3 regions of the Glutamicibacter soli genome follow, and region 1 is predicted to be linked to each of the others. Evidence: riboswitches for the same ligand, from Rfam matches in the RefSeq annotation. Region 1 holds a riboswitch; each other region holds the start of a gene.
What was found. A riboswitch is a leader RNA that binds a small molecule or an ion and turns the genes downstream of it on or off. The one in region 1 is predicted to bind S-adenosylmethionine.
Positions count from the first base shown of each region.

Region 2: another riboswitch for S-adenosylmethionine. It lies ahead of ACTX90_RS15915 (hypothetical protein); the one in region 1 lies ahead of ACTX90_RS17995 (flavin reductase family protein).
Region 3: another riboswitch for S-adenosylmethionine. It lies ahead of ACTX90_RS03105 (hypothetical protein); the one in region 1 lies ahead of ACTX90_RS17995 (flavin reductase family protein).

Region 1 covers NZ_CM125969.1:3,790,632-3,796,432, reverse strand. Annotated here, with positions in the region: gene ACTX90_RS18010 (NAD(P)-binding domain-containing protein) at 1-1,050, shown strand, start outside; gene ACTX90_RS18005 (DMT family transporter) at 1,140-1,964, opposite strand; gene ACTX90_RS18000 (helix-turn-helix domain-containing protein) at 2,107-2,661, shown strand; SAM riboswitch class IV at 3,013-3,129, shown strand; gene ACTX90_RS17995 (flavin reductase family protein) at 3,227-3,727, shown strand; gene dnaB (replicative DNA helicase) at 4,329-5,684, shown strand; gene ACTX90_RS17985 (ZIP family metal transporter) at 5,746-5,801, shown strand, end outside.
Region 2 covers NZ_CM125969.1:3,355,120-3,360,920, forward strand. Annotated here, with positions in the region: gene ACTX90_RS15905 (Fic family protein) at 1-383, shown strand, start outside; gene ACTX90_RS15910 (AAA family ATPase) at 481-1,986, shown strand; gene ACTX90_RS15915 (hypothetical protein) at 2,081-2,641, opposite strand; SAM riboswitch class IV at 2,695-2,808, opposite strand; gene ACTX90_RS15920 (4a-hydroxytetrahydrobiopterin dehydratase) at 2,958-3,608, opposite strand; gene ACTX90_RS15925 (hypothetical protein) at 3,790-4,326, shown strand; gene ACTX90_RS15930 (DUF421 domain-containing protein) at 4,326-4,781, shown strand; gene ACTX90_RS15935 (APC family permease) at 4,778-5,801, shown strand, end outside.
Region 3 covers NZ_CM125969.1:634,809-640,609, reverse strand. Annotated here, with positions in the region: gene ACTX90_RS03125 (APC family permease) at 1-1,432, opposite strand, end outside; gene ACTX90_RS03120 (hypothetical protein) at 1,567-1,992, opposite strand; gene ACTX90_RS03115 (helix-turn-helix domain-containing protein) at 2,141-2,704, opposite strand; gene ACTX90_RS03110 (DinB family protein) at 2,906-3,505, shown strand; SAM riboswitch class IV at 3,580-3,693, shown strand; gene ACTX90_RS03105 (hypothetical protein) at 3,709-3,975, shown strand; gene ACTX90_RS03100 (VIT1/CCC1 transporter family protein) at 4,031-5,134, shown strand; gene ACTX90_RS03095 (LOG family protein) at 5,204-5,801, opposite strand, start outside.

The DNA of each region.
Region 1 (5,801 bases):
ATGGAACTGGACTACTGGTCCCTGACCGAGGCCGTCAGCGCGGGCAAGGACCCCGAGTCCGAAGGCTGGATCGTCCAGGTTCTCCGCGACGGTCAGCCGCTGACCCTGCGCCCTACGCACCTGGTCATGGCCACCGGCATGTCAGGCATCCCGAACCTTCCGCAGTACCCGGGCCAGGAGATCTTCGCCGGGGAGCAGAACCACTCCTCGACCCACCCGGGCGGCGAGTCCTACCGTGGCAAGAACGTCGTGGTGATCGGCGCGAACAACTCCGCTCACGACATCTGCGCGGACCTGGTCCACAACGGCGCCAAGCCGGTGATGGTCCAGCGTTCCAGCACGCACATCGTGCGCTCCGAATCGCTGATGAAAACCGTGCTCGGGCCGCTGTACTCGGAGGAGGCGCTGGCCAACGGGATCGATACCGATACCGCGGACCTGATCTTCGCCTCGATCCCGTACAAGGTGCTGCCCGAATTCCACAAACCCGCCTTCGCCCAGATCAGGGAGGACGACGCGCAGTTCTACCAGTCGCTGACCGACGCCGGGTTCGACCTGGACTTCGGCGACGACGACTCGGGGCTGTTCCTGAAGTACCTGCGCCGCGGCTCAGGCTACTACATCAACATCGGCGCCTCGGAGCTGGTGGCCGACGGGTCCATCGCGCTGGCCAAGGGCGAGGTCTCGCACCTAACCGAACATTCAGTGGTGCTGGCCGACGGCACCGAGCTGCCCGCCGACGCGGTGGTCTACGCGACCGGCTACGGCTCCATGAACGGCTGGGCCGCGCAGCTGATCTCCCAGGAAGTCGCCGACGAAGTGGGCAAATGCTGGGGCCTAGGCTCGGGCACCACCAAGGATCCCGGGCCGTGGGAGGGGGAGTTGCGCAACATGTGGAAGCCGACCAGGGTCAAGAACCTGTGGTTCCACGGCGGCAACCTGCACCAGTCCCGGCACTACTCCAAGTATCTGGGGCTGCAGCTCAAGGCACGCTACGAGGGGTTGGACACTCCTGTGTACGCGCTCGCCGAAAGCTTCCACCGGCTCTGACGCGGGGATGCGTCTGGAGGGTCCTCGGCCCGCCCGGTTCGATGGTGCGACCGGGCGGGCCGAGGGCTGCGTGCCAAAGGTCTGCGGGCTTATTCGGTCAGGGCGTCCTGATTCGGAGCCTGAGCCTGATCCCGTGTCGTGTCCCCCGGTCTCGGTCGGATCTCGCTGAGCAACGTCCCGGCCACGATGACCGCCGCGCCGAGCAAGGCCAAGGCAGGCATCCGGTCACCGGCCATGCGGCCGAAGATTCCGGCCCAGACCGGTTCCCCGGCATAGATAATGGTGGCCCGGGCGGGGGAGACGGACTTCTGCGCCCAGTTCATGGTCGCCTGGATCAGGAAACTTGCGGCTCCCAGACCAATGGCAGGGGCGGCCCAGAGCCAGGAGAACTCGGGGACGGATTCACCGGCTGCCGGCATGGCGGAGAATCCGAGGCCGCCGGCAACAAGCAGCTGGATGACGGTGACCCTGCCCAGGTTGACCTTGCCGGCGTAGAAGCCAATCAACAGGATTTCTGCGGCCATGGGCAGGGTGCTGGCCAAGGTTGCGATCTCTCCAGGGCCCAAGCCCAGGGTGACGGCACCCGGTCCAGCCAGCAGCAGTAGTCCGACAAAGGCGAGACCCGCCCCGAGCAAAACCATCGTGTGGGGGCGCTGGCGAAAGACCAGCCATTGCAACAGCGGAACCATCGGCACGTACAGCGCTGTCAGGAACGCCGAAGTGCTGCTATTGATGGTTTGAAGCCCTTGGGTCTGCAGCCCATAACCCAGGAAGATCATCACGCCGATGGCCGTTCCGGCCCATAACTCCCTGCCGGTGATCCTGCGGAGCGACTTCGAGAAAATGGCCGCGGCGACCAAGCCTGCGATGACAAATCGGACGCCGACAAAGAACATCGGTCCGCTGTGGCGCATGGCCAAGTGAATCAGCAGGAAAGTTCCGCCCCAAACGGACGTGATGGCAAGGAGGGCGGCATCTTGCCTGCTGAGTGAAAAATTTTCCCGTATGGCAGAAATGTGCACCATTCTGCACATCATATAGTGCAGAATAGTGCACATGCAAGATTCCAGTGACTCTCCGGTTCTCCGCAACGTTGGATCCAATCTCCGCGACTTCCGAAAACGCGCGGGACTGAGCCAGGCAATTCTTGCGCAGCGCTCGGGGGTCAGCCGACGCACGATCATCAACCTCGAAGCCGGCGAGGCGAATATCAGCCTGGCGGGACTCGACCAATTGGCGGAAGCGCTGGGAATTCGCTTCGTTGATCTGGTGACCGCGCCTACTGCGGCCCGTTCCGAAATCAATGAACTGGCGTGGAAGGGGAGTAGTCCGCAGAGTCGGGCGATGCTGCTGGGGTCGGCCCCCGCCAGCGAAGAGGTGCAATTGTGGACGTGGGTGCTTGCGCCCGGCGAACGATATGACGCCCAGCCCGATCCCCAAGGCTGGTCGGAAATGATCTTGGTAGTTCACGGCAAGCTGCTCATTGAGTTCGCCTCGACGGTCCTGGACCTGAACGCGGGGGAACATGCAACCTACCCCAGTTCGCAGTCCTATTCCTACGTGAATGCCGGCGCGGAACCGGTGAAGTTCGTTCGAAACGTCATTTCGTGACGGGCGGGCTGGCCGCCAGCGCGGCGGTACTTCTGGCGGAAGAATCGCTGTGGACCGCCCGGGGGTGTCCGGGGAGTCGGGTTCTGCAAGTCTGTGGGGGCTTGGGCGACGCCTGCCCTCGGCATGGCAGATGTACGAAGCCAGCGGCTTGATTGCCTTGGCCCGCTGCATTCTTTGAAATCAAACCGCACAAGTTGGCTGGAGATGCGTGCAAAATGACTGAAACTTCCGAATAAAAGGATGATCGGAACACGGAAATTACCGAAGAAGTCGAACAATTTCTTGAATATTGCGATTTGAGAAGTGAAATGTTTGACCGTGCGGCGTAACGAGCAATATGGTTTTAACCAGAATCAAGAGCGTCAGCTATAAGCCCTGGCTTGCTGGCCGGCAACCCTCTCAACGGTAGTGGGGTGCTCCAGGTGAGGATTCGGTCCCACGCAAGAACGCGTGGCACAAGTACCGCACATCGAGTGTGCAAACATCTGGCAGCGCGCAGAAGTGAACTCCACGGGCTGTTGCCGGACGTTCCCGCTCGTTGGGCACGACCCGAAGGAATCGAGCCATGTCTTTGAATCAGGATCTTGACCCGCTGACCCTGCGCAAGGTTTTCGCGCAGCATCCATCAGGCGTCGCCGCACTCTGCGCCGTCATTGACGGGGAGAAAACCGGCCTCGTCGCGTCGTCCTTTACCGTCGGAGTATCGCTGGAGCCAGCCCTGGTCATGTTCGCGGTGCAGAAAACCTCCAACACCTGGCCCAAGCTGCGTGCCGCGGAGCGTATCGGCGTCTCGGTGCTCAGCGAGCGCAACGACGGGATTTGCGGGCAGATCGCCTCAAAGCACGGCGACCGCTTTGCCGGCGTAGATACCCATGAGACTGAGCAAGCCGCCCTGTTCATCCAGGAATCCACCCTCTGGCTGGAGACCTCGATCTACAACGAAGTGGAAGCCGGCGACCATTGGGTGATCTTCCTGGAGGTCCACGGTCATGACTTCTCCAACCATTCCCCGCAGATCTTCCACGATTCGCGATTTCACTCACTGCCAGTGCCCGAACTCGTTTAACTGACATCACCAGACGCTGCGGCGCGAAGAATCATCCTTCGCGCCGCAGCGTTTTTAATTCCAAACTGCGCAGCTCCGGGCCCGGATGCCCGGTATCCATGGACTGGAGTTCGCCGACCTGCGGGTTTCCACCGCTCATCACGCGATTATGACGGAGCTGCTATCCACAGCACTATCCACAGCTTTGTGGATAGCCTGTTGATTGGGGTTGATAACTTGTGAAAAACACCTTGATTCCGGGATTTTGGCTGTTGATAACGTTTTCGGAGCCTGTGTGCAGTGGAAAAAATTAACTCTCTATCCACAGCTGTGAAAACATAAATACCCAAGTCAAGTTCTAATGTCCGGCATTTAAGTGGGGTAATCCACAGGATTATCCCCACGTAGTGAACAGGGGAATCCACAGGAGGTTGTAGGTTATCCACATATTCTGTGGATATCAGGGTTTACCTCTGTTAATAACCCACCTAGTGTTGGCACTGGGAAAGACTATCCACAAGGGCTCCGGGCCCAACTGTCGGTTGGTGCTGACACGATGGACAGTTGCCGACATGGCAAAAGTGGTTTCCCGGCGGGTACATAGGGGATGGAAGTGTCTGTAATGAGCGCAGAGCCGATCTACGAAGAGCGAGCATCGGATGCGGGGCGCAAGCCGCCGCAGGATATCGAAGCCGAGATGTCGGTTCTTGGCGGCATGATGCTCTCCAAGGACGCCATTGCCGATGTCGTCGAAGTCCTTCGCGGCACCGACTTCTACCGTCCCGCCCATGAAGCAATCTACGAGGCGGTCATCGACCTGTACGGCCGCGGCGAGCCCGCGGATGCCGTGACCGTGGCCGACCTGCTGACCAAGCGCAACGAGATCGCTCGCGTCGGCGGAGCCGCCTACCTGCACAATCTGATCCAGCAGGTGCCGACCGCCGCGAACGCCGGCTACTACGCGGAAATCGTGCGCGAACGCGCCGTGCTGCGCCGCCTGGTGGACGCCGGAACCCGTATCGTCCAGATGGGCTACTCGCCCGACGGCGAGGTGGATGCCATCGTCAACGAGGCGCAGGCCGAGGTCTACAAGGTCTCCGAGAACCGCGGCAGCGAAGACTACGTGCGGCTGTCCGAAATCATCGAGGGTACCGTCGACGAGATCGAGAACGCCGCCAACGCCGGCGACGGCATCACCGGCGTGCCCACCGGCTTCTACGAGTTCGACGAGCTGACCCAGGGCCTGAAGGGCGGCCAGATGATCATCATCGCGGCCCGCCCCGCCGTGGGCAAGTCGACGTTCGCGCTGGACTTCGCCCGTTCCGCGGCCATCAAGCACAACATGGCCACCGTGTTCTTCTCCCTGGAAATGGGCCGCAACGAGATCGCAATGCGCCTGCTCTCGGCGGAAGCATCCATCCAGCTGCAGGACCTGCGCAAGGGCTCGGTGGAGGACGCGCAGTGGACCAAGATCGCGACCACCATGGGCCGGCTGAACGAGGCCCCGCTGTTCATCGACGATTCGCCGAACATGTCCATGATGGAAATCCGCGCCAAGTGCCGACGCCTGAAGCAGCGCAACGAGTTGCGCATGATCATCCTCGACTATCTGCAGCTGATGAGTTCGGGCAAGCGTGTGGAATCGCGCCAGCAGGAAGTCTCCGAGTTCTCGCGTAACCTCAAGCTGCTGGCCAAGGAGCTCGACGTGCCGCTGATTGCGCTGTCGCAGCTGAACCGTGGTTCCGAGCAGCGTACCGATAAGCGGCCCATGGTCTCGGACCTTCGCGAATCGGGCTCGATCGAGCAGGACGCCGACATGGTCATCCTGCTGCACCGCGACGATGTGTACGACAAGGAGAACCGTCCGGGCGAAGCCGACGTGATCATCGCGAAGCACCGTGCAGGTCCCACCAAGACCATCACCGTGGCATTCCAGGGACATTACTCGCGCTTCAGCAACATGTCCTCGGAAGGGTAGCCCCGGCCGGCATTTCCAGGGCACCTACTGGGTTGGCTGACCGCCAACTATAGTGGGTGTCATGTTCGTCTCCCTCCAAGCGTTGCTCTGGGGAACCGTGGCCGGATCAGCGCTGCT
Region 2 (5,801 bases), 440 kb from region 1:
ATCGGCAGGGAAACGCCTACGGAATCATCAAGATCTTCATCGATGCTTCGATCTACGCAGCGACAACGGGGCAAGTGCTGTTGCTGGCTCTGGCAGATGCATTGGAAGATTCACGCAGGCAGCTGGATGGACTCCGGTCGAATTCGACTGCGTTCAAGGTACTACCGCTGCTGATAGCGCAACCCGTCGTCAACGCCAGCTACTTGAAGAACGCCCTGAGCGTTACCGACGCAGTCGCTCATCGCGCCATCGCAACCTTGAGCGATCGCGGGGTCCTGAAAGAGAAGTCTGGTTTGCGCAGAAACCGCGTCTGGCAGCACGACCGAATCCTGAAGATTCTGGATGACTATGGGGCCACGATTCGCCGGGACTCGGTGCGCTAGGCGCAGGCACCCGCTCTGGCCAAGCACTCCGAGCAGGCTGGCTGACTGCCTGTAATTTTCGTACCCACTAGGAGACTTTCACTGCTAGGCTCTGCTCATGGATGCAGAATTACGTGCCTTTATGATGTCCTTCAACAAGCTGGCGGACCTCGCTGAAGAATTCCGCCAGAAGCCCAATGGTGCTCAGCTGGCACCCGTGTTGGAAAAACATCTGAAAGTTTCGCCTAGCTCGCTTCCGCTGATCACCGAGGCTTTCGGCTCCCACCGGCTCGCGGATGCGAATATCGTTCTCGACCGCATTGCCGGCAGTGATCCCTCCGCCAAGATCGTCGGTATCGCCGGGCAGCAAAGGTACCATGCGGATCTGGCCGATCTGCTGATGCCGGAGAACCACATGGGTATTGTGGGTGAGCCTTCCTACGCTTCACTTGCCGTGGGCCCGGACCAGCAGCGTCGATTCCTGACACTGGGAATCCACCTCTTCCATTACCACTCCAGCCCGCTGGCAGTTTTGATCCGGAAGGCCAATCCGGAGTACGGGAAGCCCGAAGCTGCATTGGAGATCCTGTCCCCCGACGAACAGGTGACCGACGCATTCCTCAAGGAATTTCGCAACGGGTTGCGCACCTCGAGCATCTTCAAGGGCCAGGTCATCTCGTTCAAGGGCAACGAGTACCAGGAATCGAACGCCGGAGTCGCCTTCCACCGGCGCGAACCCTTCCCGCGCGAACAGCTCGTGCTGCCCGACGGCCTGCGTGAACGCATTGAGGAACAAGTCCTCGGCGTCGGAACCCACCGCGATGTCCTGACTGCGCTCGGTGCGCATCTCAAACGCGGTGTCCTGCTCTACGGCCCGCCGGGCACCGGGAAAACCCACACCGTCAGGTATCTGGCCTCGGCGGCTGAAGACCACACTGTCATCCTGCTCAACGGCGATTCGTTGGCCTACATCTCCCAAGCCGCCGCCATGGCGCGGGCGCTGCAGCCATCGATCGTCGTACTGGAAGATTGTGACCTGATCGCCGAAGACCGCAGCTTCAGCCACGGCCCCCAGCCGCTGCTTTTCGAAGTCCTCGACACCATGGACGGCCTGGAACCGGACGCGGACGTCACCTTCCTGCTGACCACGAACCGCGTGGATTCCCTGGAGCGCGCCTTGGTGCAGCGCCCCGGGCGCATCGATCTTGCAGTGGAGATTCCACGCCCGGATCTCGAAGGACGTATTGCCCTGCTCGAACTATACGCAGCCAAGCTGAAGCCCAGCTCCGACACCGTGCAACAGCTTGCGCACCTTGTCGATGGAACGACTGCCTCGTTCACCAGGGAATTGGTTCGCCGATCCATCCTCAACGCGGCAGTCGCGAACCAGGCTCCGGGTGACGCCCATCTGCTCGAAGCCGCCGCGGAGCTTATGGGCGATGCGGCCACTCTCACGCGAAACTTCCTCGGGGGAACCAACGACCCGGATCTTGACGAGCCGGAAGAATTCAGCGAAGACGCATCCTTCGGATGGTTCCCCGGGGTGGCAGGGAGCTACGAAGCGCCCAGCGGATTTGGACAAGATCCGGAAGCTGAACAGGACGGCGGCAGCAAGGGGTTGTAGGCCGCGCCTTCCTCCTTGCCGGGGAGGAATATCCCCCTGCTGCGCCAGCGCACCGCATCGTTGCCGCTTGAAGGCGTTCCTGCCGTGGGGCGATTCAGTTGGTGATCCCTTGATGGAGCGGGTCACCGTAAATAAACTGCTGAAGCGCGGCAGATGGCCGGCCGAAGAGCAACCGTTGCGGAAACTCCGCCCATTCCTCCGGTTCCAGCTGCACAACATGCGCCGGGTAGCAGCGGTCCACCAGAACCGCCCCACCCCGCTCATCGCGTTGCAGTTCCTTGTAGAGCTGCCCTGCCCTCGGGTTGGGCGCCAAGATGCCCAGCCGTCTCATCCGATCTTCGAGGCGAAGCAGGTCCTCCGGACTCTTGCAACGCCGACGTGCGTGCGCTGCTGCTTCCCTGATTCCCAAACTGACGGCCCAATACAGTTCAGGTGTGAAGCCTGCGGCGATCCAGCGGAGGATGTAGTTCTGCAGGTGTTCCGGCGTCTCGCTGAGCTTGCCGCTGGCGAATTCCCCGCTGCGGGTTGCCTGCCGGTAAGCCGACTGCTCGACCGGACGTTCTCCGAAAAATGGGTAGTCCATGACCACGCTGTTCCACAGCCGTTCCTGCAGGGTGCCTTCTGGGTGATTGATCGAGAATTCTGGGTTCTGCATTGTTGTTCGCTCCTGCTCAGGGAGCCGGCCGAGCACCTATTGTGCCGGACTGGCCCACCGACTTACCCGGGACTTTTGTCCGGGTCGGTTCTTCCCCTGGGGCACCCCGCTCGATGAGGAGGGTTGCCGTGCGACCAGCCAGGTACTTTGCGTCGCAGCTCTTGAACTTGGAATCCAGCCTAACCCGCAGCTACCGACAGTATGGCCGCGGCGCCGGATACAGCAGATCCGGTGCCCATGCCTTCACAGGTACGGACACCGGATCAGCCATCGACTCTGGTGGACAAGTCCACCTTTGACTGCAGTTCGCTCGGTGCTAGCGGTCGACCTCGGTGCAGATGCAGAAGCGATTGCCCTGGGCGTCGGTGATGACGGTGAAGGACGGCACGGCATCGCCGTCGGAGTGGGCGCCAACTTCTTCCAGCTTCGTGAGCACCGGACCGCTTTCCGAATACGGAACCCACACGTCCAAGTGCAGCCGGTTCGTATTGGGAGTGTCGGTTTTCTGGAACCAGATCGCCGGGCCGCGACCGTGGGGATCGGCGATGCTGCCGTCCTCCAGCGACTTGTACCCAAGCCCGGCGGCCCATTGCTCCGCGATCTCCTGGGGCTTGTCGGTGTCGATGGCAATCTCCACTGCGCGGATCAGGTCGACGCGGGGTTTGGCCCTGAGGGCCGCGGCCCGCTCGGAGATCTTGCTGGCCAGCGCAATGTCGCGGGTGGTGACCTGGCCGCCGGCGTCATGGGAGGTGGTTGTCACGAACACGCGGTTGTAGCGCCAGTCCACGTCGGGGTGGTGGTTGTCCATCTCTGCGGCGCTTGCGATATCGCTGAAAAGCTCGATCGCGGCCGCGGAGGTCTTGGTCTCGAAAACCGCGGCAATGGCTCCGGGGATCTGGCGCCACTGCGGCATCCCCTGGAGGTATTCGTTGAGCTGGTCTTGGGCAATTACGTCCTGTGCAGGCATGCGTTTCTCCTTTCTCCGGCAACCTTCCCACCCGAGGGGGCGAAGTTCAATGGACCTGCGCAGACTGCCAGAAACAACGGACGGTTGCGGCGTACTGGATAACTGCTGTGAACATCCGTCTTCCGTGGAGAGCGGCACCGGCCGCGGCTAATCTCGGCAAATATGGGCACAAGGAGTTTTGATGACTAATATTCACAACGCCAAGGTCTCTGATTCAACGTTGGACGATGTCATTGACGAGACTGCTCACCGCACGCGACGCATCGTGAGCCGGATCATCATCCTCATCGTCGCAGCCATCGTCGCGGCCGCGGCGCTTGGAGCGTTCGATGTGGAATCCAGCACCGACCAGTCCGAGGACCGTATGCAAGTCCACGTGCGCCACCCGTTGGTGGCGCGGGCAGGCAATGAGGTCGAGCTGGAAATACTTGTCAGTTCCGACGAACCGCTGCCCGATACCTGTAAGCTGCGCCTCGCCGAGGACTACCTGTTGTTCTTCGAGGACTTGGCGGTCTTCCCGGACCCGGAATCGCAAAGTTCCGACGCGGCCGGTGCGGTGGAATTCGAGGTTGCTCCCCAACCCGGGGCCACGCAAATGCTGGTTCGCATCACAGGCCGGGCCTCTGACCAGTGGGACTTGCGCACCGACGGGAACCTCGAGGTCGAAGTCGGCGCTTCCACCGTCAACGTACCGTTCACCACCTGGAGGGTTCCCTAATGGAAATTGTCATTCGCGCCGCCATCGCCTTCGTGGTCCTGTGGCTGGTGACCCGTGCCGCAGGCCGTTCCACCCTGGGCGAGCTGAGCTCGTTCGAGTTGATCCTGTTCGTCGCCCTCGGGGACCTGGTGCAGCAGGGCATCACCATGGAAGACCGGTCGCTGACTGGAAGCCTATTGGCCGCGCTCACCATGATCGTCCTGGCAGTGGTCCTGTCCTATGCCAATATGCGCTGGCCCAGGATCGGAAAACTCACCCTGGGCCGGCCCATCGTGCTCGTGCGTGACGGCGTGATCGACCGGCGGGCATTGAGCGGGGAACGCATCGGCCTCGACGAGTTGAGCATGCTGGCACGCCATGCGGGGATCGAGGAATACAGCTCGATCAGGCTCGCCATCCTGGAGTCCAACGGAAAGGTCTCCTTCTTCACCAAGGAAGCAGAGGCCAAGCCATGAGCGTCAATACCGAAAGCAAGTTGAAGAAGGGCATCACCGGCCCCCTGCTGTACCTGTTCATCCTCGGCGACATCCTGGGAGCCGGCGTGTACGCGCTGGTGGGCGAGGTGGCCGCGGAAGCAGGCGGAGCCATTTGGGCCCCGTTGCTCGTCGCCTTGATTCTGGCGCTGCTCACGGCCACCTCCTATGCGGAGCTGGTCACGAAATATCCCAGGGCGGGCGGTGCGGCCATTTTCGCCGAGCGGGCCTTCAAAAAACCTGTGGTGTCCTTCCTTGTGGGCTTCTCCATGCTGGCGGCCGGCGTCACCAGTGCGGCGGGCTTGAGCATTGCATTTGCCGGGGACTATCTTTCGGTGTTCTTCGATGCACCCGCCATTCCTGTCGCAATAGCCTTCCTGGGTTTGGTCGCGCTATTGAATGCACGCGGCATCAAGGAATCGGTGCGGGCGAATGTCGGGATGACGGCAATCGAACTGTCGGGATTGCTGCTGGTGATCGTCGTGGCGGCCATATTCCTGGGCGACGGCAACGGGGACGCGTCACGTCTGGCCCAGTTCCCCGAAGACACCACGCCGGTTGCCGCGATCTTCGCGGGCTCGCTGTTGGCCTACTACTCTTTTGTCGGATTCGAGGTCTCCGCCAACGTCGCGGAGGAAGTCGTGGACGTGCCGCGGGTCTACCCCCGGGCGCTGTTCGCCGCACTGCTCACCGCCGGAGTGGTCTACTTAGCGCTTGGCGTGCTCACCTCGATCGCCATGGATCCCAAGGAGCTGGCAGGATCTTCCAGCCCCCTGCTGGATGTCGTGCAGGCCACCGGGGTCGGGATCCCCAGCTGGCTGTTCAGCCTGGTAGCCCTGGTGGCGGTGGCCAATGGCGCTTTGCTGACCATGATCATGTCCAGCCGGCTGGCGTTCGGGATGGCGGAGCAGGGGCTGCTGCCGCCTGTCCTGGGGCGCGTCCTGCCGCATCGCCGCACCCCGTGGGTGGCGATCATCGGAACCACGGCGATCGCCATGCTAT
Region 3 (5,801 bases), 700 kb from region 1:
TGCTCAGCAGGTGCAGCAGTTCCTCTTCGGCATTCTCGCCGGGCTGGACGCCGCGCGGGACCCGGAACAGGAAGAACGTTCCCAACACCCACCATGCGGCGAACAGGGCCCACGGCTGCCAGGTGATGGCCGCCGGCATGCCCGGCAGGTACAGGGAGATCAGGCCGGCGCAGAAGAGCACCGACATCACGCCGATCACCTGGCCGAAGTTGCCCTTGCCGCCGATGCGCAGCGGGCGGTCCATCTGCGGTTCGCGGCGGCGCAGGATCAGGAAGGCCACGCCCACCAGCAGGTAGGCCACGACGATGGACGGCGAACCGGAATCGACCAGCCAGCCGAGCATCGCGGTGCCGAAGAACGGAGCCAGCACGGACAGACCACCGATGAACAGCAGCGCGTGGTGCGGGGTGCGGTACTTCGGGTGCAGCACGGCGAACCAGCGCGGCAGCATGCCGGAGGTGGCCATGGCGTACATCAGGCGCGAGGCGCCCATGAGCAGCGAGTTCCACGAGGTCAGGATGCCCGCGATGCCGCCGGCAATCAGGATCTTGGCCATGATCTCGGAGTTGAACAGCGCGCCCATGGCGTCCGCGGTGGCCATCTCGGAACCGGCGATCGCCGCCGGGCCCAGGCCCGAGGAGGTGGCCAGCACCACCATCACGTACCAGGCGGTGGCGATCAGCACGGAGATCACCACGTACTTGCCGATCTTGCGCGGCGGGATGTCGCATTCCTCGGCGGACTGCGGGATGACGTCGAAGCCGACGAACATGAACGGAACTACGATCATGACCCCGAAGAACCCGGCCAGCCCGTTGTCGAAGAACGGTTCCATATTGGACGATTCGCCGCTGGCGAAGGAGCCGGTGAGCAGCATCGCGCCGATGATGAACAGGAAGAGCACCACGAAGGTCTGCACCAGGCCGGCGGTCTTGATGCCGCGGATATTGATCCAGGTGATCACCACGGCGCCCAGCACACCCACGAGGGCCCAGGTCAGGTAGACCTCGGAGCCGGCGATGTCCCAGAGCTTGATCTGCGAGAGGTTGGGGAAGATGTACTGCACCGACTTGGGCAGCGCGACCGCTTCGAAGGCGACGATGGTGATGTAGCCGCCGACGATGGCCCAGGACCCGGCGAAGGACCAGCGGGCACCCATGGCGCGCAGCAGGTAGTTGTGCTCTCCGCCGGCCTTGGGCATGGCCGCGACGAGCTCGGCGTAGGTCAGGCCGACGACCGCCATGATGCCGCCGCCGACCAGCATGGCCAGCGAAGCGCCGATCGGGCCGGCGGTGGTGATCCAGTCACCGGTGAGCACCACCCAGCCGAAGCCGATCATGGCTCCGACGCCGATGGCCAGTGCGTCCCACTTGCCGAGAACCTTTTTGAGTCCTGGCTCAGCGCCCTGCTGGTTCGCCGCTGCTTGCGTCATGGCAACCCCTTTCAAAATAATGATGTGGATCACATTACGAAAGAGGCGGGGAGAAATCCTTGGACGAATAAACCAAAGGGAAAGTCAAAAGTTCCAAAGAACGCGGCGCGGGATGGCGTCCTTCCGGCCGATGATCAGGCTTTTTTCGCCGAGGTGGCACCCTTGACCATCGCGCGGTCGACTTCGTGAATTCCCAGGCAGAATCCAACCGAAAGGATGATCGACTTGATGGTGAGCTCGCTGATGTCGTCGGGAACGTAGACCAGCTGCACCGGTCCGGCTAGGACGATCAGGACCAGAGCCCAAATGTTGTAGGCCCAGGACGTCCGGGCCTCCATCATTTCCGGATGCCGCGCCCGGCGGCGGATCGTGCGCACACCCAGCATGATGATGACGACCGCGAGAATGGCGGCGCCGAGGAAAAAGAAGTTGCGCTGGGTCCGCAGCCACGCAAGGGTCGATCCGACCAGGATGCCGACCAGGGCCGAAGCCCACCAGCTGATGGAGCGCAATTCGTGCGGTTTGGACTCCGCGCTTCCGGTGGATTTACCAGTCGCCATTGCACTCCTTCCTGTCTTCACTAGCCTGCCTGCGTCGGCGGGCACTATTCCAAGAATACGCGGTGCAGTGGCCAGCCGTGAACGCGGCGCCTCTTCGCGGCAGGCTCTGTCCGGGGAGTCACACCACCCCGGGAGCCACTGCACAGACTCAGAGAATCAGGGTCCAGAGCACCACGGCAGGTTCATCGCCGGGGTTTTCCCAGCTGTGCGGTTCCCGCCCCGGAAAGGTCATGGTGTCCCCCGCAGCGAGCTCGACCACCCGTTCGGGCAGCACCAGCGTGAACACCCCGGAGGCCACGTGCAGCACTTCGAGCTCGCAATCCACCGAATACAGTTCGTTCTCCCCCTTGCCCCGGGGTTCCACTTCAGCGCGAATGACCTGGACGCGCTTTTCGCCGCGCGGGGTGACCAGCTTCTCGGTGATGCCCGAGCCTCCCAGCGAGATGCGCGGCGCATCCCCCAGTCGCACCAAAGTCGTGTCCGGTACTTCGAACAGGGTCCCGACCTCGATCCCCAGCACCTCGCAGAGCTTGAGCAGCGTGGAGACCGACGGACTGGTCAAGTCGCGTTCGACGCGGGAAAGAAACCCCTTGGTCAACCCGGAAAGCTCGGCGACCTGGTCGATCGTCATGTGCTGCTGCTGGCGGACGCCGCGCAGCCGTGCTCCGATGTTGATTGACGAGCCTGAGGGTTCGACGGGCAGAGCTTTCATCCGTGGGGCACCTGGACCTGTTCACTCGAAGGATAGGCAGCGACCGCTGGAGTGTACTTCTGCCGGCCGCTCTGCGTCCCCAGTTTACCAATACGCAACTTCCGGCCAACCGGAGCGGAAGAATATGACACCTTGGCTTCGGTGGCTTCCCATTTCCTGAAGCGGGTTCCCCGAACCGTGGCCTGCACCTACACTCGGTCCATGGACGGCACCCCGAACAGCACCGCGGCCAGGCTGCGCGAATACCTGAACGACGCGCGGCAGGCAGTCATCTTCAAAAGCCGGCAGCTCGGCGAGGAGCTGGCCCGCCAACCCATGACCCCCACCGGCACGCACGTGCTGGGCGTCGTGCACCATCTGGCGATCACCGAGTACGGCTACTTCGGTGCGTGCCTCAATCGGCCGGTCAACGACTCCTACGTCCAGCAGCTGCTGGACATCGACGACCCGCAGGCGGATTTCATTCCGCCAGCCGATGCCAGCGCGCAGCAGGTCATCGAGCTCTACCAGCGGGCCATCGCCTTCGCCGAGGCCGGGTTCGACCAGCTGGAGCTCGCCTCCCCGGCCGAAGTCCCCTGGTGGGTCCGCCACCGGCACACCACCCTGGAACATCTCATGGTGCACATGATCGCAGAGACCTCGCGCCATGCAGGCCATCTGGACATCGTCCGCGAGCTGCTGGACGGGCAGGTCGGGCTGCGCGCGGAAGCGCCGAACCTGCCGGACTACACGCCCCGGCAATGGCAGGAGCAGCGCGACCGGCTGCAGCAGACCGCGCAGTCCAAGCGAGGCTCCGACTAGGGCTTCGCGCGGAGTTCATATTACGGAATGAAACTTCACGACTTAATATTGCGGCGGTAGCATCGACACTGTTGCTTCACGAGACGCGGCGCCAAGCTCCGACTGGCCGCGCACCAACCCCAGGTTCATGGGTGGTTCGGATGAAGAAGCGGTCCGGGCATCGACCGATGCGCGGGCAAGAGCTCAGCGAGAGTTGTCGTGTCATGGCATTTTCCGTCCTCCCCATCATCGATCTGCAGACCGGACAGGTGCAGTTCACCGTGCAGGACCGCTGGTACACCCGCTACATTTCAGACCCGGCGCACCTTGAGCGGCTGATCACCCGTTCCTCCCGGCGCCCGGTCTTCGATCCCGCGGCCGGCGAGCTGGTGGTGTTCGTGGCGTCCGCCGGGCAGCCCGATGGGCGCAGCGTTGCTTTTAGGCTTGCCAAATTCCCCGGCACCATCTCGCTGGCTAAACTGAGAGGCTGAACAGAATCCCGGGTTTCGTTGAGAAATCCCAAGCCGTAGGAGAGTCATCCTCGTGATGTCACACAGCCCCACGACTGAGCCCACCCCCGCCCAGATCCGCCGCTGGCGCAAGTACGTTGCGGACGAGGTCGCCGAAGGCGCCATCTACCGCGCGCTGGCCCAGAAGAAGACCGGACAGGAAAAGCAGATCCTGCTGGGACTGGCCGCGGCGGAAGAACGCCATGAGGAATACTGGCGCACCAAGCTCGGGGCGCATGCCCGCCCGGTGCGTCCCTCGCTGCGTCGCAGCTTCCTGCGTTTCCTCGCCCTGAGCTTCGGCTCGGTGTTCGTGCTCGCGCTGGCGCAGCGGGCCGAAAGCAGCACCCCCTACGCGACCGATGCCGACGCGTCGCCGCAGATGGCCGCCGACGAGCAGGTCCACGAGGAAGTCGTCCGCGCCCTGGCCACCGCGGGCCGCGCGCAGCTGTCGGGCAACTTCCGCGCCGCGGTCTTCGGCGCCAACGACGGCCTGGTCTCCAACCTGGCCCTGGTCATGGGCATCGGGGCGACCGGTGTTTCCTCCGGACTGGTGCTGTTCTCCGGCATCGCCGGCCTGCTGGCCGGCGCGCTGTCCATGGCCGCCGGCGAATACGTCTCCGTGCGTTCGCAGCGCGAGCTGCTCACGGCTTCGCGTCCCACTCAGGTGACGCTGACCGCCGCCCCTGACCTGGATTTGGACGCCAATGAACTGGTGCTCATCTACAAGGCCCGCGGCATGACCGACGAGGATGCCGAGCACCGCGCTGCAGAACGCATGGGCCTGTTCACCTGCGACTGCAACCCGTCCTTCTCGCTGAACCCGGAAGCCCGGGCCGAAGAGCTGGCGAACGAGCACGAGGAACTGGGCTCGGCCACCGGCGCCGCGGCGACTTCCTTCTGCCTGTTCGCCTCCGGAGCGGTCATCCCGATCCTTCCCTACATCTTCGGCATGTCAGGCCTGGCTGCGATCATCACCTCGGTGCTGCTGGTCGGCGCCGCGCTGATGATCACCGGCGGCATTGTCGGGCTGCTGTCCGGGGCCTCGCCGATGAAGCGCGGCCTGCGCCAGCTGGCCATCGGCTGGGGCGCCGCCGCAGTCACCTACTGCCTCGGCTTGCTGTTCGGCACCAACGTGGCCTGAGCCCCGCAGGCTCGATGAGCCATTCCCACGGCCGCCGCCTGCTTCACCAGGCGGCGGCCGTTGCCGTTCTCAGAATCTGGTGCGCCGGCGCAGCGACTGCATGCCGCCGATGAATTCCACCGCTTCGGCCACCGAATCGACCAGAGCGATCTTGTCCTCCATGATCTGCTCGGCGGCCAGCGCCTTGAGCAGCTGCCAAGCCGGCAGTGTGCGGGTCCAATGCTCGCGGCCGACCAACACCAGCGGCACCACCCTGGCCCCGGTGGCGTAGTAGTTCTCGCAGGCGTCCTGGAAGATTTCCTGCACCGTGCCGGCGGAACCGGGCAGCACCACGATCCCGCCGTTGGATTGCTCCAGCAGCAGCGCCTCGCGGGTCGCGTTGGCGAAGAACTTGGCGATGTGCGTGGCGAACAGGTTCGGCGGTTCGTGCCCGAAGAACCAGGTCGGAACCCCCAGCGAGGTGCGTTCCGAGGGAAAGCGGGCCTTCACGGCGAGCGCGGTGCGCGCCCAGCCGGTGCGCCGGTGGATCGCGTCCGGTTCCGCCGCCAGCATCTGCAGGGCCGTGGAGATCTCCTCCCGCCCGCGGTCGGCCAGCCAGGCACCGGCGTTCGCCGCTTCCATGGCTCCCGGTCCCCCGCCGGTGGCCACGGCGTATCCGGCGCGGGTC